DNA from 2 places in the Blastococcus sp. SYSU DS1021 genome. Region 2 is predicted to be linked to the other one. Evidence: riboswitches for the same ligand, from Rfam matches in the RefSeq annotation. Region 2 holds a riboswitch; the other holds the start of a gene.
What was found. A riboswitch is a leader RNA that binds a small molecule or an ion and turns the genes downstream of it on or off. The one in region 2 is predicted to bind S-adenosylmethionine.

Region 1: it holds a riboswitch for S-adenosylmethionine, as region 2 does, so the genes downstream of both, ACI8AP_RS20415 (bifunctional o-acetylhomoserine/o-acetylserine sulfhydrylase) here and thrC (threonine synthase) in region 2, are expected to answer to the same signal.

What each region holds. Positions count from the first base shown of each region.
Region 1 is NZ_JBJHAL010000039.1:16,792-23,568, reverse strand. Features, by position in the region: gene ACI8AP_RS20440 (EamA family transporter) at 1-196, opposite strand, end outside; gene ACI8AP_RS20435 (STAS domain-containing protein) at 240-686, opposite strand; gene ACI8AP_RS20430 (thioesterase family protein) at 900-1,697, shown strand; gene ACI8AP_RS20425 (mechanosensitive ion channel family protein) at 1,807-2,703, shown strand; gene ACI8AP_RS20420 (hypothetical protein) at 2,700-3,215, shown strand; SAM riboswitch class IV at 3,303-3,418, shown strand; gene ACI8AP_RS20415 (bifunctional o-acetylhomoserine/o-acetylserine sulfhydrylase) at 3,461-4,753, shown strand; gene metX (homoserine O-acetyltransferase MetX) at 4,756-5,832, shown strand; gene ACI8AP_RS20405 (YdeI/OmpD-associated family protein) at 5,874-6,452, shown strand; gene ACI8AP_RS20400 (threonine aldolase family protein) at 6,478-6,777, shown strand, end outside.
Region 2 is NZ_JBJHAL010000004.1:71,584-78,360, reverse strand. Features, by position in the region: gene ACI8AP_RS04295 (alpha/beta fold hydrolase) at 1-2,461, shown strand, start outside; gene ACI8AP_RS04290 (ABC transporter permease) at 2,458-3,348, shown strand; gene ACI8AP_RS04285 (hypothetical protein) at 3,390-3,566, shown strand; gene ACI8AP_RS04280 (HAD family hydrolase) at 3,571-4,392, opposite strand; SAM riboswitch class I at 4,451-4,579, shown strand; gene thrC (threonine synthase) at 4,592-5,893, shown strand; gene ACI8AP_RS04270 (cold-shock protein) at 6,119-6,319, shown strand; gene groL (chaperonin GroEL) at 6,706-6,777, shown strand, end outside.

The DNA.
Region 1 (6,777 bases), on a different contig from region 2:
GCAGCCGGCCCGGGGCCACCACCAGCAGGACCGCGAGCAGGGCCACGGCTGCGCCGGTGCACCGCAACGCGGTCAACCGCGGCGCGGAGAGACCGGCCTGGAGGGCGAGCGTGGAGACGGTGCCGTTGACCGCGAAGAACGCCGCCGCCGCGAGGGTCAGCGCGTACCCGAGGCCGGGGCGGACGGTACGGGGCACGCGCGCACGGTAGCGGGCTACCGCGGCCGAGACACCTACCGGCTCAGAAGAGGGCGAGCTGGTGCGCCGGCGGGTGCGACTCGCGACCGGAGGCGGTGAAGACGGCGTCCAGCCCCGTCGCCTCGAACACCCGCCACACCGAGGGCTGGGCGTTGCGCAGCAGCAGGTCGATGCCGCGCTGGAGGCACCACCGGCGGACGCCGATGAGCACCGAGAGCCCCCCCGAGCCCATCGAGGGGACGCCACCGAGGTCGAGCTCGAGGACCGTGCAGCCGGCGAGCGGGCGCTCGGCGACGAACGCCTCCAGCTGCGGCGCGGTCACCAGGTCGATGTCCCCGTCCACCACGACGAGGGCGTGGCCGCCGGCCGCCTCCCACTGCAGGCGGAGCCTGGCCGGCTCCGGAGCGGGGTGCGACACCCACCACGGTCGGCGCCCCCCGGGTGGCCTGGACAGCCGCCGGCTGATGTCCCACTCGTGCGCCCGCACCATCCGTGTTCCCCCTCGTGCCGACGGTCGCTGCCCCCGTCGTGCGGACCGTACGGACGACGGTCCGGCGGTACAACGGATTGCGATACCGGATCGGCCGAAGAGCCACGCCCGGCAGGCGTGCTGTGACGGCGCGGCACCGCGGCAGCACGCACCGGAGGCGTCGCGGGAGACCCGGCGCCCGGAGCGGCGACCGACGGCGACAGACTTCCGTCCATGGACGTGCCCGAGGCCCTCTACCTGCCCGACGGCGACGGATTCACCGCCACGGCCCTGACCATCGGCCCCTGGGACGCCGCCCACCAGCACGCGGGGCCGCCCGCCGCCCTGCTCCTGCGCGCCGTCGAGCGGGCCGGCGGGATCGTCGGCGGGCAGACCGTGCGGCTGGCCTACGACATCCTGGCGCCGGTCCCGGTCGGCCCGGTGCGGGTGCGCACCTCGGTGATCCGCCCCGGCCGGCGGATCGAGCTGGTGGAGGCGGTCCTCGACACCGGCGACGACCGCCCGCTCATGCGGCTGTCGGCCTGGCGGATGCGTTCCCGCGACGACGCCGCCCCGGCGACCGGGCAGCCGCACCCGGCGCCGTCCGGACCCGAGGAGAGCCGCCCCGAGCGGGCGGGGTTCTTCACCACCGAGATCGCCTACCACCGGGCGCTGGAGTGGCGGTTCGCCGCGGGGACCTTCAACGGCCCGGGGCCGGCCACGGCCTGGACCCGCCCCGAGTGCGAGTTGGTCGCCGGAGAGCCGATGACGCCGCTGCAGCACCTGCTGGTCATGACCGACGCCGCGAGCGGCATCTCCGCCAGCCTCGACTGGACGCGCGCCACGTTCGCCAACGTCGACCTCTCCGTGGCGCTGCACCGACCCCCGCGCGGGGAGTGGCTGGGGATGGCCGCCGAGACCGTGCACGGCGGCACCGGGGCGGCGCAGTGCTTCGCGGTCCTCTTCGACGTCGACGGCCCGATCGGGCGGTCCACGCAGTCGCTGTTCGTCGAGCCGCGGGAGACGCCGTGAGCGATGTCTCCGTCACCACCGGCACTGGGCGGCGGGTCGGGCTGGCATCGCCGGGCGGCGGTGCGCAAGGTGGAGAGGCCGCTTCCCCCGATGATCGGAGTGCCGCCCCGTGGACGCGCTGAGAGACGTGCTGGACTGGCTGTCCGGGCGGGGTCTCGAAGTGGTGCTGATCGTCCTCGGCTCGGTCCTGCTCGCCCGCTTCGTCGGCTGGGTGGGCGACAAGATCACCGACCGGATCGACCGGAACTCCACCGGCGGGGACGCGCTGGTCCGGTCGGAGGCGGCCAAGCACCGCCACTCGCTGACCCAGGTGCTCACCTGGGCGGCGGTCGTGCTCATCTACTCGATCTCGGTCTTCTTCATCCTCGACCGGCTCGGCATCCCGGTGACCGGCCTGGTCGCGCCTGCCACGGTGCTCGGCGTGGGCCTGGGCTTCGGCGCCCAGCGCATCGTCGGTGACGTGCTGGCCGGCTTCTTCATCATCACCGAGCGCCAGTACGGGTTCGGCGACGTCGTCTCCATCCAGGTCGTGGGCGGTGGCGACCCGGCGAACGGCACCGTCGAGGACGTCACCCTGCGCGTCACGCGGGTGCGCTCGCCCAACGGCGAGGTCGTGACCGTGCCCAACGGCCAGATCGTCAAGGTCGTGAACCTGTCCCGCGACTGGGCGCGCGCCGTCGTCGACGTGCCGGTGCCGACCACGGTGGACGTGAACCGGGCCAACGAGATCCTGCGGGAGGTGGGCCGGGAGGCGTTCCGGGACCCGGCGATGCGGCCGCTGCTGCTCGACCCGCCCACGGTCATGGGGGTGGAGACCCTCGGCCTGGACGAGGTGAACGTACGGGTGGTCGCCCGCACGCTCCCCGGCAAGCAGTTCGAGGTCGGCCGCGACCTGCGGGCGCGCATCGTCCAGGCCTTCCGCAGCCAGGGCATGCAGGTGCCGCAGCCCACCACCTCGGTCGCGGCGCGGGACGGCGCGACCGCCGTCCAGGAGGAGGTTTCGTGACCGCCCCCGACGAGCGCCGCGACCCGACCGACGCCACCGCCCGGGCCTCCGACGAACCCGTCGTCAGCACGGCGCCCGCCGCCGCGGCCGCCGATGCCGGGGCGCCCACCGGCACGACCGCGGCGCCGCGCCACCGCTGGTGGTCGGCCGTGCCCAAGCACCTGGGCCGGGCGCGCACCTCCACGGTCGTGCTCGCCGTGCTGTTCGTCTCCGTCTTCGCGCTGTACCTCAACGTCAAGCCGCCGGCCCCCGGCGAGCCGGACACCCGGGGCCAGGTCACCGAGCAGGCCGAGGAGACCGAGCCGGTCACCACCGAGGAGACGGAGCCGACGACCACCGAGGAGACGGAGCCGGCCCCGACGACGACGTCCCGGCCCAGCACCCCGACGACCGACTCGCCGTCCCCGACCACCGAGCCGACCACGACGGCTCCGGAGACCACCGGACCGGAGCCGACCGGCGACACGGGGGGCACCGGCGACGAGACGGACCCCGCCTCCCCGACCGGGTGACCGACGGGGCCGGTGTTTCACGTGGGACATCCGTCCCGCCACGGGGGCGGCGCGCACTCCCCTGCGGCGCGTCCTAGGATCACCTCGGCTCCTGAGAGGCAGCGCGAAGCACCTGGCTGGCTGCCCGGCAACCTCTACTCCGTCTGAGGTGCTCCAGGGGAAGAGCCGGCCGGGAGGCGCCCGCCCCCCGGCAAGGACGGAGCTCCCGTGCGCCGCGGGTCTCCGCGAGCGAGAGGAGACGGCGCATGACCGACCCGCAGAGCTGGAGCTTCGAGACCCGGCAGATCCACGCCGGCACGAGCCCGGACCCGGCCACCGGTGCCCGGGCACTGCCCATCTACGCGACGACGGCCTACCAGTTCCGCGACACCCAGCACGCCGCGGACCTGTTCGCGCTGGCCGAGATGGGCAACATCTACACGCGGATCATGAACCCGACGCAGGACGCGCTGGAGCAGCGCGTCGCGTCGCTGGAGGGCGGCGTCGCCGCGCTCGCCGTCGCCTCCGGGCAGGCCGCGGAGACCCTGGCGATCCTCAACCTCGCCGAGGCCGGCGACCACATCGTGGCGTCCGCCTCGCTCTACGGCGGCACCTACAACCTGCTGCACCACTCGCTGCCGAAGATGGGCATCACCGTCTCCTTCGTCGAGGACCCCGACGACCCGGAGAACTGGCAGTCCCTCGTCCAGGAGAACACCCGGGCGTTCTTCGCCGAGTCGATCGGCAACCCGAAGGGCGACATCCTCGACATCGAGACCGTCGCCGGTGTCGCCCACCGCAACGGCGTCCCGCTGATCGTCGACAACACCATCGCGACGCCGTACCTGATCCGCCCGCTGGAGTTCGGCGCCGACGTCGTCGTCCACTCGGCCACCAAGTACCTCGGCGGCCACGGGACCGTCATCGCCGGGCTCATCGTCGACGGCGGCACGTTCGACTGGACCGGCGGCCGGCACCCGATGTTCACCACCGCCGACCCGACGTACCACGGGGTCGTCTACGCCGACCTCGGCGCGCCGGCGTTCGTGCTCAAGGCCCGGGTGCAGCTGCTGCGCGACCTGGGGCCGGCGGTCTCGCCGTTCAACGCCTTCCTCGTGGTGCAGGGCATCGAGACGCTGTCGCTGCGCATGGAGCGGCACGTCGCCAACGCGCAGCGGGTGGCCGAGTTCCTCGAGGGCCACGACGCCGTCGAGCGGGTGAACTACCCGGGGCTGGCGTCCTCGCCGTGGCACGCGGCGCAGCAGAAGTACGCGCCGAAGGGAGCCGGCGCCGTCCTCACCTTCGAGCTGCACGGCGGCGTCGAGGCCGGCAAGCGGTTCGTGGAGGCGCTGGAGCTGCACAGCCACGTCGCCAACATCGGCGACGTGCGCAGCCTGGTCATCCACCCCGCCTCCACGACGCACTCCCAGCTCACGCCCGAGGAGCAGCTGACCACCGGGGTCACGCCGGGTCTGGTGCGCCTCGCCGTCGGCCTGGAGGGCATCGAGGACATCCTCGCCGACCTGGAGGCCGGGTTCCGCGCCGCCAAGTCGGCCTGACGGTGGGCGGGTGGGTCGAGGGCGACCCGGCGGGCGACCGCCGGTTCCTCGACCTGCCCGGCCCGTTCGAGCTGGAACGCGGCGGGAGCCTGCCCGGCGTGCGCATCGCCTACGAGTGCTGGGGCACGCTCGCGCCCGACGGCGGGAACGCGGTGCTGATCGAGCACGCGCTCACCGGTGACAGCCACGTCGTCGGGCCGGCCGGGCCCGGCCACCCGACGCCCGGCTGGTGGAGCGGCGTGGTCGGCCCGGGTGCCGCCCTGGACACCGAGCGGTTCTTCGTCGTCTGCGCCAACGTGCTCGGTGGCTGCCAGGGGACGACGGGGCCGTCGTCGGCCGCCCCCGACGGCGCCCCGTGGGGGTCACGCTTCCCCGGGGTGACCGTCGGCGACCAGGTGCGCGCCGAGGCGGCCCTGGCCGACGCGCTCGGCGTGCGGCGCTGGGCGTGCGTCGCCGGCGGCTCGATGGGCGGTATGCGGGCGCTGGAGTGGGCGGTCGCGTTCCCCGGCCGGGTGGCCGCGCTCTTCTTCCTCGCCTCGACCGCCGTCGCCTCGGCCGACCAGATCGGCACCCAGACCACGCAGCAGGCGGCCGTGCGGGCCGACCCCCGCTGGCGGGGCGGGGACTACCCGCTCGCCGACCCGCCGGCGGACGGCCTGGACGTCGCCCGGCGGATCGCCCACCTCACCTACCGCAGCGCGGCGGAGCTGGAGGCGCGCTTCGGCACCCGGGTGCAGGAGGACGGCCGCTACGCGGTCGCCTCCTACCTGCAGCACCACGGGGCGAAGCTGACCGGCCGGTTCGACGCCGGCAGCTACGTGCTCCTCACCGAGGCGATGAACAGCTGGGACGTCGGCCGGGGCCGCGGCGGCGTCGAGGCGGCGCTGGCCCGGGTGACCGCCCGCGCGCTCGTCGCCGGCGTGGACAGCGACCGGCTGTACCCCCCGGAGCAGCAGCAGCGGGTGGCCGACGCGCTCGGCGTCCCGCTGCGGCTGATCTCCTCCCCGTACGGCCACGACGGCTTCCTCGTCGAGGGCCCCGCGGTGGACGCGCTGCTGCGCGAGCTGCTGGCGGGCTGACATCTCCGGAACCCGTCGTACCGCGGGTCCAGGATGGGGCCGTGCCCGCGCCGACGGATCTGCCGATGCTGCCGTTCGCCGACCAGCCCGCCCTGGAGGCCTGGCTGGAGGCCCACCACGCCACCGCCCCGGGGCTCTACGTGCAGATCGCCCGCAAGGGCTCGGGCATCCCCTCCGTCACCGCGGCGCAGGTCGTCGAGTCGGCCCTGTGCTTCGGCTGGATCGACGGGCGCGGCCAGCGGCTGGACGACTCCTACCACCTGCTGCGGCTGACCCCGCGCCGCGCGCGCAGCGTGTGGTCGCAGAAGAACGTCGCCACCGTGGAGCGGCTGACCGCCGAGGGCCGGATGCGCCCGGCGGGCCTGGCCGCCGTGGCGGCCGCGCAGGCCGACGGCCGGTGGGCACGCGCCTATCCGGGCGCGGCCACCATCACCGTGCCCGACGACCTCGCCGCGGCCCTGGACGCGCAGCCCGGCGCGCGGGCCGCCTTCGACGCCCTCGACGGCCAGAACCGCTACGCCGTCCTGTGGCGGGTGCACACCGCCGTCACGCCGGCGGGCCGGGCCAAGCGGATCGCCGCCGCCGTGCAGATGCTCGCCGAGGGGCGCCGCTTCCACTGACCACCCGGCGGGCGAGACTTCCCGGGTGGACGACGACCTCCTCGCGCTGCGCGAGGCCTGCACCCGCGCGCTGACCGGGCACGGCGAGTGGCGGCCGGCCGACCTGCTGGCCACGGTCCCGCCCGGCACCGCCCCGGACCGGTACGGCGAGGGCGGGGTGGTGGCCGAGCTGGAGGCCGAGGTCGCCGGGCTGCTCGGCCTGCCGGCGGCGGCGTACCTGCCCAGCGGGGTCATGGCGCAGCAGGCGGCGCTGCGCGTGCACGCGGACCGTCGCGGCCGGCGCACCGTCGTCTGCCACCCCGAGAGCCACCTGATCCGGCACGAG
Region 2 (6,777 bases):
CGGCGGGGCGCTGGCGCTGCTGGGCGCCGCCTACGACGAGCGGGTCGACGCGATCGCCCCGCAGATCACCTGGAATTCCCTCACCGCCGCGCTGTTCCCCTCCCAGACCGGCGACCTCGACGCCGGCACCGTGGCCGCGACACCGCAGCCGGAGGCGGCCGGCGTCTACAAGCGCCTGTGGGCCGGGCTCTTCTTCGGCATCGGTTCCGCCTCCGGGGGGCTGCTCGACTCCCTCGGGGGTGCCGGCCAGGCCGGCGGCGACGAGGGCCTCGACGGCGAGGCGGTGGGCGGCGGCACCGTCGCGGCGCCGGCCCCCGCCGGCCGGCCCGCGCTCCCGCCCGAGCTGCTCGAGCAGGCCGCCGAGAACCCCGAGGCCGCCGAGCAGCTGCTCACCTGCGGCCGGTTCAGCGTCGATGTGTGCCAGGCCTACCAGGCGGCCGCGGCCTCCGGAACCCTCACCCCGGAGGTCGCCGCGGTGCTCGACCGCAGCAGCCCGGCGGGTGTGCTGGACCGCATCGACGTCCCCACCCTGCTGGTGCAGGGCACGCAGGACTCGCTCTTCGGCCTCGGCCAGGCCGACGCCAACGCCCGCGGCATCGCCGCCGACGGCACCCCGGTCAAGGTGGTCTGGTACTCCGGTGGGCACGACGCCTCGGGGTCGGACCGGCAGCGGGAGTCGCTGCGCGCGGCCGTGGCCGGCTGGTTCGACCGGCACCTGCGGGGGCAGGGCGACGACCCGGGCACGGGCTTCGAGTTCCCCGCGCCCACCGGCCTGGGTGCCACCGTCGGCCGCGTCCAGGGCGGCGGCCAGACCGTCGTCGCCGACGCCTATCCGGGGCTCGACGGCGCCGAGCCGGCCGAGCGTCGCGCCGTGACCGTCGAGGGACCCGTGCAGCCCGTGGTCACCCCGGCCGGCGGCACCCCCGCGTCCCTCACCACTGTCCCGGGTCTGGGCGCCCTGACGTCGGCGCTCGGCGGGACCACCGCGGAGATCCCCGGCCAGTACGCCGTCTTCGACAGTGCCCCGCTCGACGCCCCGGTCGAGGTCGTGGGCGCCTCGACGGTCGACCTCGCGGTCGCCTCGCCCAGCGGCAGCGCCACCCTGTTCGCCAAGCTCTACGACGTCGGGCCCGACGGCGCGACGACGCTGCCGGGCGGCCTGGTCGCGCCCCTGGCGCTTCCCGACGTCTCCACCGACCCCACCGCCCCGACGCGCGTGAGCGTGACCCTGCCCGCGATCGTGCACCGGTTCGAGGCGGGCCACACCATGCGCGTGCTGGTGTCCTCCACCGACCAGGCGTACGCGCTGCCCGCCGAGTCGGCCGTCTACTCGGTGGGCCTCGCCTCGCCCGGCGCCGCCGACGGCGTGGCCGCGGGCGAGGCGCAGCTCGCCGCACCGACGGTCTCCGGCGAGAGCGGGGCAGCGACCGGTGCCTCGCGCTGGTGGGTGCTGCTGGGCCTCCTCGCGGGGCTCGGCCTGCTCGGCTGGCTGGCCGGCCTGTGGTGGGGCCGGCGTCGTCAGCGGCAGCTGTCCAGCGTCGAGCCCGACGGCGAGGACGTCCCCCTGCGCTTCGAGGGCGTGACGAAGGCTTACAAGGACGGCTTCGTCGCGGTGCGCGACCTGTCGTTCGAGGTGCGCCGCGGGCAGGTGCTCGGCCTGCTCGGGCCGAACGGCGCCGGCAAGACCACGTCGCTGCGGATGTTGATGGGCCTCATCCGGCCCACGGACGGGCGGATCAGCGTCTTCGGGCACGCTGCCGGCCCCGGCGCCCCGGTGCTGTCGCGGCTGGGTTCCTTCGTGGAGGGCACCGGGCTGCAGCCGCACCTGTCCGGCCGCGACAACCTCACCCTGTACTGGGCCGCCACCGGCCGGCCGGCCGAGGACGCGCACATGGACGAGGCCATCGAGGTCGCCGGGCTCGGCGCCGCCATCGACCGGCCGGTGCGCCGGTACAGCCAGGGCATGCGCCAGCGGGTCGCCATCGCCCAGGCGATGCTGGGCCTGCCCGACCTGCTGGTCCTCGACGAACCGACCAACGGGCTCGACCCGCCGCAGATCCACGCGATGCGCGACGTGCTGCGCTCCTACGCGGCCACCGGGCGCACCGTGATCGTCTCCAGCCACCTGCTCAGCGAGATCGAGCAGACCTGCAGCCACGTGGTGGTCATGGCCAAGGGCCAGAAGATCGTGCAGGGCACGGTGGAGGAGATCGTCGGCACCGGTGGCTCGGTGCTCGTGGGCCTGGCCGACGACGCCGACACCGACCGGGCGATCGCCGTCCTCTCGTCGCTGCCCGGGGTCACCGGCGCGCGCGGCGACGACGGCCTGGTCGCCGAGCTGGACGGCGCCCGCCGCGCCGACGTGCTGCAGGCGCTGGTGTCCGCCGGTATCGCCGTCGAGCAGTTCACGCCGCGACGACGCCTGGAGGACGCCTTCCTGGCCCTGGTGGGGGAGTCATGAGCACGACCAGTCGATCCGTGGACTCCGAGCACGTGCAGTCGACCGGCGCGGTCGCCGGCTACCGGCCGGAGCGGACGCTCCGGCTGTCGGTGGAGCTGCGCCGGCAGTTCAAGCGCCGCCGCACGATCGGCGTGTTCGCGCTCATGGTGGCGCTCCCGCTGGTGCTCATCGCCGCCCTCCAGCTGGGCGCCAGCGAGGAGGCGGCGGAGAACAACCGGATCAACCTGGTCGACGTCGCGACGGCGAGCGGGCTGAACTTCACCCTGTTCGTGCTGTTCGCGACGACCAGCTTCTTCCTCGTGGTGGTCTACGCGCTCTTCTTCGGCGACACCGTGGCCGTCGAGGCGCAGTGGGGCTCGTTGCGGTACGCCCTGGCTACGCCGATCCCGCGGATGCGGCTGCTGCGGCAGAAGTGGCTGGCCGCCCTCGTGCAGTCGGTGGCGGCGCTGCTCACGCTCGCCGCGGTTGCTGTGGTCGCCGGTGGGATCGCGTTCGGCTTCGACGACATCCGGACGCCGGTCGGGGTGGGGATCGACCAGGGCGAGGGCATGCTGCGGCTGGCCGGGATGCTCGGCTACCTGGCCATCCACCTGCTCGTCGTCGGCGCGCTGGCGTTCTGGTTCTCCACCATCACCGACGCACCGCTGGCGGCGGTCGGTGGCGCGGTGTTCACCATGTTCGTCTTCGCCATCCTCGACCAGGTTGAGCAGCTCGGGTCGATCCGCGACTGGTTCCCGACGGCGGAGGAGTTCGCCTGGACCGACCTGCTGCAGACGCCGGTCGACGACGGCGACCTGTTCCGCGGCGTGATCCAGTCGCTGGTCTACATCGCCGTCTTCACGGCGCTCGGCTTCCGCCACTTCGCCCGCCGCGACGTCACCAGCTGACCCCCTGCCCGCAAGGCCGTCGCCGACGTAGCTTGTCCTGCATGAGCGGACTGTGGGGTCTCGTGGCCGGGGTCGTCTGCTTCGTCGTCCTGCTCCTGCTGTTGCCACTGCTCGGCGCGATCGGCTCCGTCGAGCTGGTGGTCATCGTGCTGGTGGCCGTCCTCGTCGGTGTGCTGGTCGCCGGACGGTCCCGTGCGGGGAGCGGCGGGAGCAGCTGAGCGCTCACAGGGACGCGCGTACCGCCTGGGCCCAGCCCTCGCCCATGGGGGCGTCGGTGACCGTCACGTTGGGGACGGCGGACAGCAGCTCGGCCATCCCGTCCACGGCGCCCCCGTTCGCGGTGATCCACAGCCGGCCCACCGCGGGCGCCATGTCGAGGTCGCTGACGCTGTCCCCGATCGCGACGGCATCGGCGGGGGTGAGGCCGCGCCGCTCCAGGTCCCAGGCGATCGCCGCGCCCTTGGAGATCCCGCGCGGCATCAGGTGGTAGACCCGCGGCGGCGCGGCGTCGTCGTCCAGGCCCATCCAGGAGGCCGCAGGGATCGCGCCGTTGTCCTTGAGCGTCAGCCAGCCCACGCCCCGCTCGGCCAGCCAGGCGTCGACGGCGAGGGCGTCGACCCGGCCGCGCAGCAGCGCATCGGTGGCGTGCGTGGCGTGCCACGGGGCGTGCCACTCCAGTCGCCCCGGGTGCTCGGCGATCAGCTCCTCGACGACGCCGAGCTCGGCCATCACCTCCATCGGCGTGCGGTCGCCGTACTCCTCGGGCAGCGCGCCGCGCAGGCGGTGGGTGTTCCGCCCGGAGCCCCAGCCGATCGTGGCGCCCAGTTCGGCGATGGCGCCGTCGGCGGCGAAGATCCGCGCGGCCTCCACCACCTGCTCGTACGTCCGGCCGCTGACCAGCACCAACGCCACTCCGGCGCGGTGCAGGTCGAGCAATGCGGCGGCCGGCCCGTCGGTCAGCTCCCGCCCGGCCGTGTGCCAGAAGGAGCCCCGCGGCCCCACCATCGTGCCGTCGAGGTCGGTGTAGACGACGCGCGCGCTCACCAGGCCATCCTGTCCGGCCGCTGGGCCCGGCTCGCGACTGGGTACAGTTCACGCCGTTCACTCATCCAGAGGGGCAGAGGGACACGGCCCGACGAAGCCCCGGCAACCGCCGCCTGCGCGCACGTGCAGCGGGAGGTGCCAATTCCGTCCCGCGCGGCTCGACGGCCCGCTGCGGGGAAGATGAGGAGGTAGTCGTCGCATGACCCTCACCGCTCCCGGATCCGTCCAGGCCGACTCCAGCGCCGGTGGCCCCGTGCCCCCGTGTCCCGCCCGCGGGCTCGTCTGCCGCAACTGCGGCGCCACGTTCGGGCTCATCGCCGAGCACGCCTGCGCCGAGTGCTTCGGGCCCCTGGAGGTCGACTACGACCCCGAGCTGATGAAGGCGGTGACCCGCGAGCAGATCGAGGCCGGGCCGCAGAACATCTGGCGCTACGTGGCCCTCCTGCCGGTGGGTCAGCACCCGGCCGACCGCGTCTCGCTGGACCCGGGCATGACCCCGCTGGTCCGCGCCGACCGGCTCGCCGCCGAGCTGGGCCTCACCGGCGGGCTGTGGGTGAAGGACGACTCGGCCAACCCCACCCACTCCTTCAAGGACCGCGTGGTCAGCCTCGCCGCGACCGCCGCCAAGGGGCTCGGGTACACGAAGATCGCCGCCGCCTCCACCGGCAACCTGGCCAACTCGGTGGCCGCGCACGCCGCCCGCGTCGGCCTGCCGTCGTTCGTCTTCATCCCGAGCGACCTGGAGCCCGGCAAGGTCGTCCAGTCGGCCGTCTACGGCCAGACCCTGGTCGCCGTCGACGGCTCCTACGACGACGTCAACCGGCTGACCAGCGAGCTCGCCGAGACCGACGAGTTCGAGGACACCGCCTTCGTCAACCAGAACGTGCGGCCCTACTACGCCGAGGGCTCCAAGACGATGGGCTACGAGATCGCCGAGCAGCTCGGCTGGCGGATCCCGGCCCAGGTCGTCATCCCCATGGCGTCGGGGTCGCTGCTCACCAAGGTGGACAAGGCCTTCCGCGAGCTCAGTGCCGCGGGCATCGTCGAGGCGACCGAGTGGACGATCTTCGGTGCGCAGTCGGCCGGCTGCGACCCGATCGCCACCGCCTTCGACAACGGGTGGGACGTCGTGAAGCCGGTGAAGCCCACCGGCATCGCCAAGTCGCTGAACATCGGCAACCCGGCCGATGGCCCCTACGCGCTCGACGCGATCCGCCGCACCGGCGGCTCGGTCGCCCGGGTCGGGGACGACGAGATCGTCCAGGGCATCCGCGACCTGGCCCGTACGACCGGCGTCTTCGCCGAGACCGCGGGCGGGGTGACCGTCGCCGTGCTGCGCAAGCTGGTGGAGGGCGGTCAGCTGGACCCGGCCAAGGAGACCGTCGTCCTCAACACCGGGGAGGGCCTGAAGACCCTCGACCCGCTGGAGCCGGTCGTCGGCCCCACGCACCGGGTCGAGCCGTCGCTGAAGTCGGTGCGGGCGGCCGGCCTCATCGGCTGAGCGGTCCGTCCGGCGGGAGCGTAGAGTCCGGGCCGGTTCCCCGGTCCGGGCGACGTCGTCGCCGGATCCGGGTGCGTCGTGCGCGCGTGGGGCTGTCACCTGCGCTTCTCTGCTGTACCGTCTCGCGCGGTTCGAGTTCCACGTTCGTGTTCGGCGGGCGGAAGAGCGAGACCCCGCCACATCGAGAGCGATGGGGCGCCGCACGCACGAAACGTGGGAGCACACGTGGCACAGGGCACCGTGAAGTGGTTCAACGCCGAGAAGGGCTTCGGCTTCATCGCAGTCGACGGCGGCGAGGACGTCTTCGTCCACTACTCGTCCATCCAGATGGACGGGTACAAGAGCCTCGACGAGGGGCAGCGGGTCGAGTTCGAGGTCGTCCAGGGCGCCAAGGGCCCCCAGGCCGACGCCGTCCGCAGCGCCTGAGAACCACTCGGCAACACCGGCCGAGGCCCGGTTCCCCACGGGGGACCGGGCCTCGGTCGTTCCGGGGGCTCGGTTCCCACCGCGTGCGCCCTTCCGGCAGGCTTGCTGTCCGGGTGATGGCGGCGGTCGACCAGGTGCCGCGGACCAGCCCGCCCCGGTGAGAGCCCCCCGGGGGGTGGGAACAGCCGGTCGAGGGACCCCGTTCTTGCACTCGCAGGGGTCGAGTGCCAGACTCAGTTCTGGCACTCAGGGCTCCTGAGTGCCAATCAGGTCGGAACGGTGAGGCACCGGTCCGTGGGCCGACGGAGCGTCCACGTCGCTGGTGTCGTCCGTCGCGGGCGCCGAACCCGGCCGTGCAGCGATCCATGCTCGGAGGACATCACCACATGGCCAAGATGATCGCGTTCAACGAAGAGGCGCGCCGCGGCCTCGAGCGAGGGATGAACACCCTCGCCGAC